One region of the Peribacillus sp. NPDC097895 genome, then DNA from elsewhere that is predicted to be linked to it. Evidence: riboswitches for the same ligand, from Rfam matches in the RefSeq annotation. Region 1 holds a riboswitch; the other holds the start of a gene.
The links. Region 1 has a riboswitch for thiamine pyrophosphate ahead of tenA (thiaminase II). Riboswitches for the same ligand answer to the same signal wherever they lie in the genome.
Positions count from the first base shown of each region.

Region 1 (4,618 bases):
GGACTTTCCATTCAGGCTGGAATGATTGTTTTAGTAGGCGGGATTACAGATGCCGTTTCCATACAGAAAAATGATGAAATTATAGCAGATTACGGTGAATTGGTGAAACTGACATTACATGTTATATCGTGAAAAATTCGCAAAGAGGAGGGAAATAATTGCGTGAAGTTCATGCTTTGGAAGTGGTGGGGAATAGTAAATTTGGCCGTTTGCAATTAATGGTCTTTATGTGGTGTTTGTTCGCAATTACCTTCGATGGATTTGATATAGCCATGTACGGAGTAGGTTTACCTTTGATGATGGAGGAATGGAGCTTGACGCCAGTTATTCATTGTTCGGAATGATGGTAGGTGCCCTCATTTTTGCACCCCTGGCGGATAAAATAGGGAGAAAAAAAGTACTTGCCATTAGCATATGTATATTCAGTGTGTTTACATTACTTTCAAGTTTCGCTCCAAACCCTGCCTTTTTCTCGTTCATGCGATTTATAGCAGCCTTGGGGATGGGAGGATTAATGCCAAACGTTATCTCCTTAATGGCGGAATACTCACCCAAAAAGTATAAGGTGCTCATTGTAACCACAATGTACTGTGGTTATTCAATCGGGAGCATTCTTGCTTCTTTAATTGGAATGTATGTGATGGAACAAATAAGTTGGAGGGTATTGTATTGGATTGTGGCGCTTCCCTTACTGGCACTGCCATTCTTCATGAAGCAATTTCCTGAATCTCTTTCCTATTATGTTATTCGAAAACAAGGGGAAAAGCTTGCCGGAATTCTGAACCGCATTGATCCAGAGGGCGACGATAAAGACTCGGACGACTATGAGTTTGCCAAGGTCCAAGAAAGGGCAAAAGGCTTTCCAGTCAAGAAACTCTTTGAAGATAAGCGTACTCTTAGTACATTTGCGTTTTGGGTAGCTGCCTTTAATTGTTTACTTATGGAATACGGACTCAATACATGGTTACCGAAAATCATGCAGCAGTCCGGATACGGCCTTACATCCAGTTTATCTTTCAATCTTATATTGGGGATAGGGCAAATTGGCGGATCGATAATTGGAGGGTACTTAGTTGGGAAAATGGGCCATAGTAGAGTGCTTGTATTCTCTGTGCCATTGGTACGGTATGCTTTGTAATATTAGGATTAACCTCAAATGAAGTAGCATTATATATTTTAATCGCTTTTGGAGGTGCCTGTACAGTGGGTACGATGAATTTGGCCAATACGTATATTTCCGAGTATTATCCACGGGAGATAAGGACCACCGGGATAGGCTGGGCCTTGGCGTTTGGTAGAATTGGAGCGATTGTTGCCCCTACATTAATAGGTTTATTGCTGGCTGCAAACTATTCGCCACAAAATGCATTTATGGCCTTCACAGTTCCGAGCATAATGGCGGCCTTGGCGTTACGGGTTGTGAAAGAGAAGTATGGCAGCTATGATAAACCACAGATTGAGGAAAATATAAAACTAAAAGCAACAACAAATGCATAAATTAATAGGTAGCGGAATTCACGAGTAAAACACGCAAACTCACGAGTAAATCAACGGAATTCACGAGTAAATAACGAAATAAACTTCTCAACCTTTTTTTATCAATCCAACCAGCATAGATCGCAGGGTTAGAGGGATATACAAGCTTGAAAGGCTATTAATCCTATATAGTATTAATCTACATCAATGCTTGAAAACTTTTCTAATACGTTTGACAATTGGATTTATCGTGTTAATATAAAGGCAAATGAATTATATATACAATTTGTACCACTAGGGGTGCTTTATTGGTAAAAGTTATTTTACCTGAGAAGCTGAGATTAAAGTATGACTTTAAGACCCTTAGAACCTGATCTGGTTTATACCAGCGTAGGGAAGTGGGGTCTGGAACAATACGTTTCTGTATTATTTCAAGTACAACCACTTTCTTTACGTCAAAGAAAGTGGTTTTTTATTTGTCAAAAAAGAGGAGGTTTTTTCCCGTATCATTCATTGGAAAAATAAAATTTGGAGGTAAAGAAGATGAAGTTTTCAGAGGAAATCCGTCAGGAAGTCGATCATATTTGGGAAGCAAGTTTTAACCATCCATTTGTTGCAGGAATAGGCGATGGCACATTGCCATTGGAGTGTTTTCGTTTTTATGTCAAGCAAGATGCCTATTATTTATCACATTTTGCCAGAGTTCAAGCTTTAGGAGCAGTCAAGGCTACAGATTTACATACAACAAGCAGGCTTGCCGGCCATGCACAAGGAACATATGAAGCGGAGTTGAAGCTTCATGAAAATTTTTCTGAGAGATTAGGCATCACAAAAGAAGAAAGGAAAAATTTCAAACCTGCACCGACTGCTTATGCTTACACTTCCCATATGTATCGTGCGGCATATTCTGGTCATTTAGGGGATGTTATTTCAGCTATCTTGCCATGTTATTGGCTGTATTATGAAATCGGCGAAAAGCTGAAAGAGTGTAAACCGGAAGAACCGATATATCAAGAATGGATAGCGGCTTACGGAGGAGAGTGGTTCCGCTCTTTGGTCGAAGAACAAATTGCAAGGCTTGATGAGATTGCTGAAAAAGTAACAGATGAAGATAGGGTAAGAATGAAGGAGCATTTTATTCTTAGCAGCCAATATGAATACTCATTTTGGGAAATGGCTTATCGTCTAGAGACATGGCCGGTGCATAAGGAAACATTAGAGGTATAAAGGAGATTGAAACAATGAAAAAAGGGTTGAAATTAACGGATATATTAGTCACGATCGTGATTGCCGTGGCATTTGGAATAGTCTATATCGTTTGGGGTTCACTTTATTATTCCGTTAAACCATTAGGATTACATGTAGATCAACTTATTTATGGAATGTGGTTTATAGCTGGACCCGTTGCCTTTTTAGTTTTGAGAAAACCGGGTGTGGCGCTACTGGCAGAGATTGCTGCAGCTTCCGGAGAATTCTTTCTAGGTTCACCTTGGGGGCTAACCGTACTCTTATATGGAGTTGTACAAGGATTGTTCGCGGAACTGGTTTTCATGGCGTTCAGATATAAAAAGTTCAATATGTCGGTCGCTGTATTAGCGGCGATAGCATCCTGCCTGGGATCAGTTCTCATGGATTTTGCATATGGGGAAATAGGTGCGCTCTCTCTTTGGAATCTCTTGTTATTCATGATTGCGAGGTTCATAGGCTCCATTTTCTTTGCCGGTGTGACTGCTTACTATCTAGTTAAAGTCCTGGAAGCAACAGGAGTAACTAATCTTGTACGTCCGGTTTCCAGTAAGGATTATGCAGAACTGGACCAAAAGTAGAGGTTGATGACCATGGAACGAATCGTTCATGTAGAGAAGTTAAGAATGAAATTTCCCGGAGGTGAGTCCTTGCTATTCAAGGACCTATCCGTCTCGTTTGATAGAGGTGAAAAAGTTCTATTGCTGGGACCATCAGGATGTGGAAAGTCCACACTTTTACAAGTGTTAAGTGGATTGATACCAAATTCCATCGAAGTCCCGATGAAAGCGGAAGAATTGAAGTGCCCTTCTTCATGGGGATATGTTTTTCAAGACCCTGATAGTCAGTTTTGCATGCCATTTGCCGATGAGGAAATTGCTTTCGTCCTTGAGAATCTTTCTGTTCCTAAGCAAGAAATGAAAGAGAGGATTCAACATCATCTCCGTCAAGTTGGATTGAAACTAAAGACTATTCATACAAGTATTGATACATTATCAGGCGGCATGAAACAGCGTCTGGCGATTGCTTCGGTATTGGCACTTGAACCAGAAGTGATATTTTTGGATGAACCAACCGCTATGCTTGATCCGGAAGGAACAAAAGAAATTTGGGACTTGTTGAAGGGAATTGGACGAGACAAGACCGTTATTATCGTGGAACATAAAATTGACCATGTTTTAGAATTCATCGATAGAATCGTGCTTTTTAATGGTGACGGTCAAATCATAGCTGATGGTCCAAAAGATACCATCCTTTCCCTATATAAAAATGAAATGAAGGAACACGGAATTTGGTTCCCTGGTGTTTGGGATGAATATATACACGACAATAAACCGGTTCGTGAAGACCAATCCAGTGACGGTGTTCCCCTTATGCAAGTCCAAGGTTTTAGTGGTTTTCGGAAAAAGGAAGAGAAAATCAAAGTTGAAGAGCTACAGGTCCATTCAGGTGAATGGATTGTAATCAGGGGAGAAAATGGTGCGGGGAAGAGTACTCTCTTGCACGCACTGATGCAGTTCATAAAAACGAATGGCACGTATGAATTGATGGGGACCCCTATTAAAAGGGTGAAAAATCTAACCGATCATATGACGTTTGTCTTTCAAAATCCTGAGTTTCAGTTCGTTGCAAATTCTGTATATGAAGAAATTGCTTATTCATTGCGAATTGACAAAAGAACGCAACAAGAAATAGGGGAGAGAGTCCACTCATTGCTCGAAGTGTTCCGCCTAGAGGCGCATCGAGATAAGCATCCGTTTCAATTATCAATGGGTCAAAAGCGTCGCTTAAGCGTCGCTGCCTCAATCGTAATTGAAAAAAAAATCATTCTCTTGGACGAGCCCACCTTTGGTCAAGATTCGAAAAATACCTTTGCATTACTGGAATGGTTTGAGGA
Region 1 covers NZ_JBNNSH010000001.1:2,297,782-2,302,399, reverse strand. The annotation lists gene ACQKMH_RS11015 (hypothetical protein) at 1-132, shown strand, start outside; gene ACQKMH_RS11010 (hypothetical protein) at 159-344, shown strand; gene ACQKMH_RS11005 (MFS transporter) at 308-1,138, shown strand; gene ACQKMH_RS11000 (MFS transporter) at 1,105-1,497, shown strand; TPP riboswitch at 1,763-1,890, shown strand; gene tenA (thiaminase II) at 2,020-2,703, shown strand; gene ACQKMH_RS10990 (ECF transporter S component) at 2,718-3,302, shown strand; gene ACQKMH_RS10985 (ABC transporter ATP-binding protein) at 3,315-4,618, shown strand, end outside.

Region 2 (4,618 bases), on a different contig from region 1:
AGTTAAATATCTCAATAATATGGTAAAACAGGATCATCGTTTTATAAAGAAGCGAGTTCGTTCTATGTTAGGGTTGAAATCATTTCGTACAGCTACTTACATACTGAGTGGTATAGAAGCCATGCAAATGATTAAAAAGAAACAGGTTCATCAAGGGGTGAAGTCTGCCCAAAATCAAAAATAATTTATCCATAAATTATTTGAAGTAGCTTCGTAAGTTAGCAATTTAAAGGAAACCACACTCTATGTTTCTAACGATTATAGAAGGATTTCTTACAAGAAATGAACCGAATGGGATTTGTAGTCCAGCAGCTATTTTCCACAGTATCGCTACAGTTGGATTCGAGCTACCTCGTTCAATTTGTCCGAGCATAGGTTTACTAACACCAGTCAGTTCAGCAAGGTCGTCCAAGGATAATTTACGCCGTTGACGATAAAAACGTAAACGTTGACCAATTTGAATTGATAAATTTTTTTCCATATAAAACCCTACACGTCTTGTTCACTAGGTGCTTGTTCAGCCCCCCAGATGAAGTATTTATATTATATAATGATAGTGACAAAAGGAGGATGTTCAGATGGTATATAACTCGGCAGCAGAACTTTGTGAAGGGTTTGGTTATCCGCCCGTTCACGTTAAATTGACGATAGAGATCATCGATAAGAGATTGGGACCTGTAAAGGCAGAAGCGGAGATTGCCATCAAGCCTGTTAAGGCAAAGGGATATCTGGAAGTATTGGTGGAAGAATTGGAATCAGAGCATATCTTTGCCGATGAAAATGGCAGTATCTATGGCAGCTTCGGCATCGATCAAAGCATCCAGATATATGATGAAGTCCTGACTACCATTCCGTTCGAAGAGATAATGGGAAATGAAAATTGGAAAAAGACAGTTGAGGAATCCATCACGGTGGATAAACTAAAGGATCAACTGGGGAAATCCCTAAATGATTATCAATTCAGTGATTTGAGCGGGAAATATAAATTCAGGAAAAGATGTACGATAACAGAACTCCAATTCATAGATTAAACGATAAAAGGAGAAGGCGATATGCTTTCTCTTTTTTCGATCATTTTACATATGCTCTTGCCCATGATATCTTTCCCTATCATAATCAAGTGCTTGCAGTGACTCAATCTGTGAGAACCTTTAACCATACACAATGTCAAGGAGAGCTCAATAAGGTTTTTAATGGTTTCAACTTGCATTTATTATATAGCTTTACATAGGTTAATATATTGTTAAGGGGTTTTACAAGAAAAAGAAACGAATATTTTAAAAGATAATAAGGAGAATATATGAAAATTGGTTTGGTACGTCATTTTAAGGTGGCACATGAATTCCCAACAGGGAAATCCGTGACTGCGGATGATATGAAGCAATGGTTCATGGACTATGATGCAGCAGATATAATTTACGGAACGACTTTATTACGAGCTGAGGAATGGCAGGAATGTTATTGCAGCGATATGTCGAGAGCGGTCAAGACTGCAAAACATATCTACCCTGGCACGGTTCATCGGATGGAGGAACTGCGGGAAATACCTTCCCCCCCCCTTAAAGGAAAGGTAAAGCTGCCGTTCATCCTTTGGGCCATCTGGATTCGATCCTGCTCGTTGATTAACAAGCAGACAAGAGCGGAAATTAAAATCGCTGAGCGACGGATCAATAAAGCATTGGACGAAATTTTTGCAAAGGGGGAAAGGGATGTTCTGATCGTGAGTCATGCCGCACTCATGGTATATATGAGAAAAGAGCTGATAAGACGGGGGTTTGCCGGTCCGAAATTCAAGATTGCCAGCAATGGAAGGCTGTATGTATTCGAAAGATAATCAAGGATATCCCGACAAAAAAAGTATGTCTGGTACACGTTGAACATTTAATGATCTTAAGAAAGATATAGTCATTTTCCGAATAGTTATTCTTTTTCCGATGGTTGTGGTTTATTATTGTAATAGTGTAATTTTTATCGAATTCAATAATAGGGGAAGAGGGTGTGCATTTTGGTGAAGGCAGTTTTTTTTGACTTAGATGATACATTGCTTTGGGATCAGAAAAGTGTGAAAGAGGCTTTTGTAGCCACATGTGAAGTGGCTAGGGAAAAATATGATTTAAATGTCGATGAGTTTGAAGAAGCGGTTCGGAAAGAAGCGCGTGAGCTTTACTCTTCTTACGATACATATGCATTTACTCAAATGATCGGAATCAACCCATTTGAAGGACTATGGGGGAATTTTCAAGATGATCATGATGAATTCCGGAAGATGGCAGGGATTGTACCGACATATAGGAAAGAAGCGTGGACGAGAGGCTTGAAGGCATTAGGGATCAATGACCCTGCATTTGGGCTTGAACTGGCAGAACGTTTCCCTGCAGAGAGACGTAAAAAGCCATTTATCTATGAAGAATCATTCCGTGTGTTAGATGAATTAAAAGGGAATTACAAATTGCTTTTGCTGACGAATGGTTCGCCTGAACTACAAAATACTAAACTTGAAATTACGCCAGAACTCGTTCCTTATTTCGACCAAATCGTCATTTCAGGAGCATTTGGACGCGGTAAACCGGATGCATCCATCTTTGAGCATGCTTTGGAAATCATGGAGCTGGATAAGGATGAAGTATTGATGGTTGGCGACAATTTAATGACCGATATCCTTGGGGCATCACGAGTGGGCATAAAGTCGGTTTGGATAAATCGACATGATAAGGAACGGAATGAAGTGCTTCCAACCTATGAAATCAAGCATTTGGAGGAGCTTTTCCCCATCCTTGAAGGTTTGGAAAAATAATGATGGGTCCCCTCCAAGTAACAAATTTTGGAGGGATTCATTAAAATATATAGGCCTTTGCAATTATTTACAGAATCAAAAGGGTGATATATAGTTACCCTGTAATCAATTAAATTATTCAGACTAGGGGTGTCCAATATAAGTTGGGCTGAGAGAGAAGCGCGTAAAGCTTCTTAACCCTCAGGACCTGATCTGGTTCATACCAGCGTGGGGAAGTTAGAATCTACTTAACAATGACATTTCATTTGGTCATTTCTGTAGTCATACTAACGTTAGCCGGGTCTTAATTATGAGATCCGGCTTTTTCGTGCGAAATGGATTGGATTTTGTCCTTTTTAAATGAAACTTAAAAAGGAGAAATGAAATCATGATGAGTAATTCAGTAAATGACATGAACGTTTCAATTATGTCCAGTTTTGCAGGGAGTAAAAAAGTGTACGTAGAGGGATCTAGACCTGATATTAAAGTGCCTATGCGTGAAATTAAGTTAAGTCCGACTACAGGGGCATTCGGTGAAGAGGAGAATCCACCTTTACGAGTTTATGACACAAGCGGTTCCTATACGGATTCCGAATATCCGATTGATATTCAGAAAGGTCTTGATCCGATTAGACGCAACTGGATCCTGGAACGTGAGGATATTGAAGAGTATGAAGGACGTGAAATAAAACCCGAAGATAACGGTTATAGAAAAGTGGAGCCACAATCCAATGCCGATATTTTTCCGGGATTGAAAAGGAAACCTTTGCGTGCAATGAAAGGAAACAATGTAACCCAGCTCCATTATGCACGTAAAGGAATCATTACCCCTGAAATGGAGTTCATTTCAATCAGGGAAAATGTTGCCCCTGAGTTTGTAAGAGAAGAGGTAGCCAGCGGGCGGGCCATCATTCCGGCAAATATTAACCATCCTGAAAGTGAGCCTATGATCATCGGGCGTAATTTTCACGTTAAAATAAATGCGAATATTGGAAATTCAGCTGTTAGTTCATCGATCGAAGATGAAGTGGAGAAAATGACTTGGGCTACACGATGGGGAGCCGACAACATAATGGACCTTTCCACCGGCAAGAATATTCACACAACACGTGAATGGATTATCAGGAATTCGCCTGTTCCAGTTGGGACCGTTCCTATATATCAAGCATTGGAAAAAGTGAATGGAGTTGCGGAAGATTTAAATTGGGAAGTTTTTCGGGATACTTTAATCGAGCAGGCCGAGCAAGGTGTCGATTACTTCACCATACATGCTGGAGTGTTATTGCGATATATCCCATTAACGGCAAAGCGGGTTACGGGAATCGTTTCCCGAGGGGGATCGATCATGGCTCAATGGTGTTTGGCCCACCACCAAGAAAGCTTCCTTTATACTCATTTTGAAGAGATTTGTGAAATCATGAAGGCATATGATGTTTCTTTCTCATTAGGAGATGGTCTTCGTCCTGGATCGATTGCAGATGCAAACGATGAGGCGCAATTTGCAGAATTGGAAACACTGGGGGAACTGACGAAGATTGCTTGGAAACATGATGTTCAAGTCATGGTGGAGGGACCCGGGCACGTGCCGATGCATTTGATTAAGGAAAACATGGATAAGCAGCTGGAGGTCTGTCAAGAAGCCCCGTTCTATACCCTTGGGCCTTTGACAACGGATATAGCTCCTGGCTATGATCATATTACATCTGCGATCGGTGCTGCCATGATTGGTTGGTTTGGTACGGCGATGCTCTGTTATGTGACACCGAAAGAGCATCTTGGACTTCCGAATAAAGAGGATGTTCGAGTAGGGGTCATTACCTATAAAATTGCTGCACATGCAGCTGA
Region 2 covers NZ_JBNNSH010000002.1:940,376-944,993, reverse strand. The annotation lists partial or broken gene ACQKMH_RS15935 (IS6 family transposase) at 1-184, shown strand, start outside; gene ACQKMH_RS15930 (helix-turn-helix domain-containing protein) at 227-481, opposite strand; gene ACQKMH_RS15925 (hypothetical protein) at 579-1,031, shown strand; gene ACQKMH_RS15920 (histidine phosphatase family protein) at 1,301-1,834, shown strand; gene ACQKMH_RS15915 (HAD family hydrolase) at 2,006-2,794, shown strand; TPP riboswitch at 2,910-3,025, shown strand; gene thiC (phosphomethylpyrimidine synthase ThiC) at 3,162-4,618, shown strand, end outside.
Region 2: it holds a riboswitch for thiamine pyrophosphate, as region 1 does, so the genes downstream of both, thiC (phosphomethylpyrimidine synthase ThiC) here and tenA (thiaminase II) in region 1, are expected to answer to the same signal.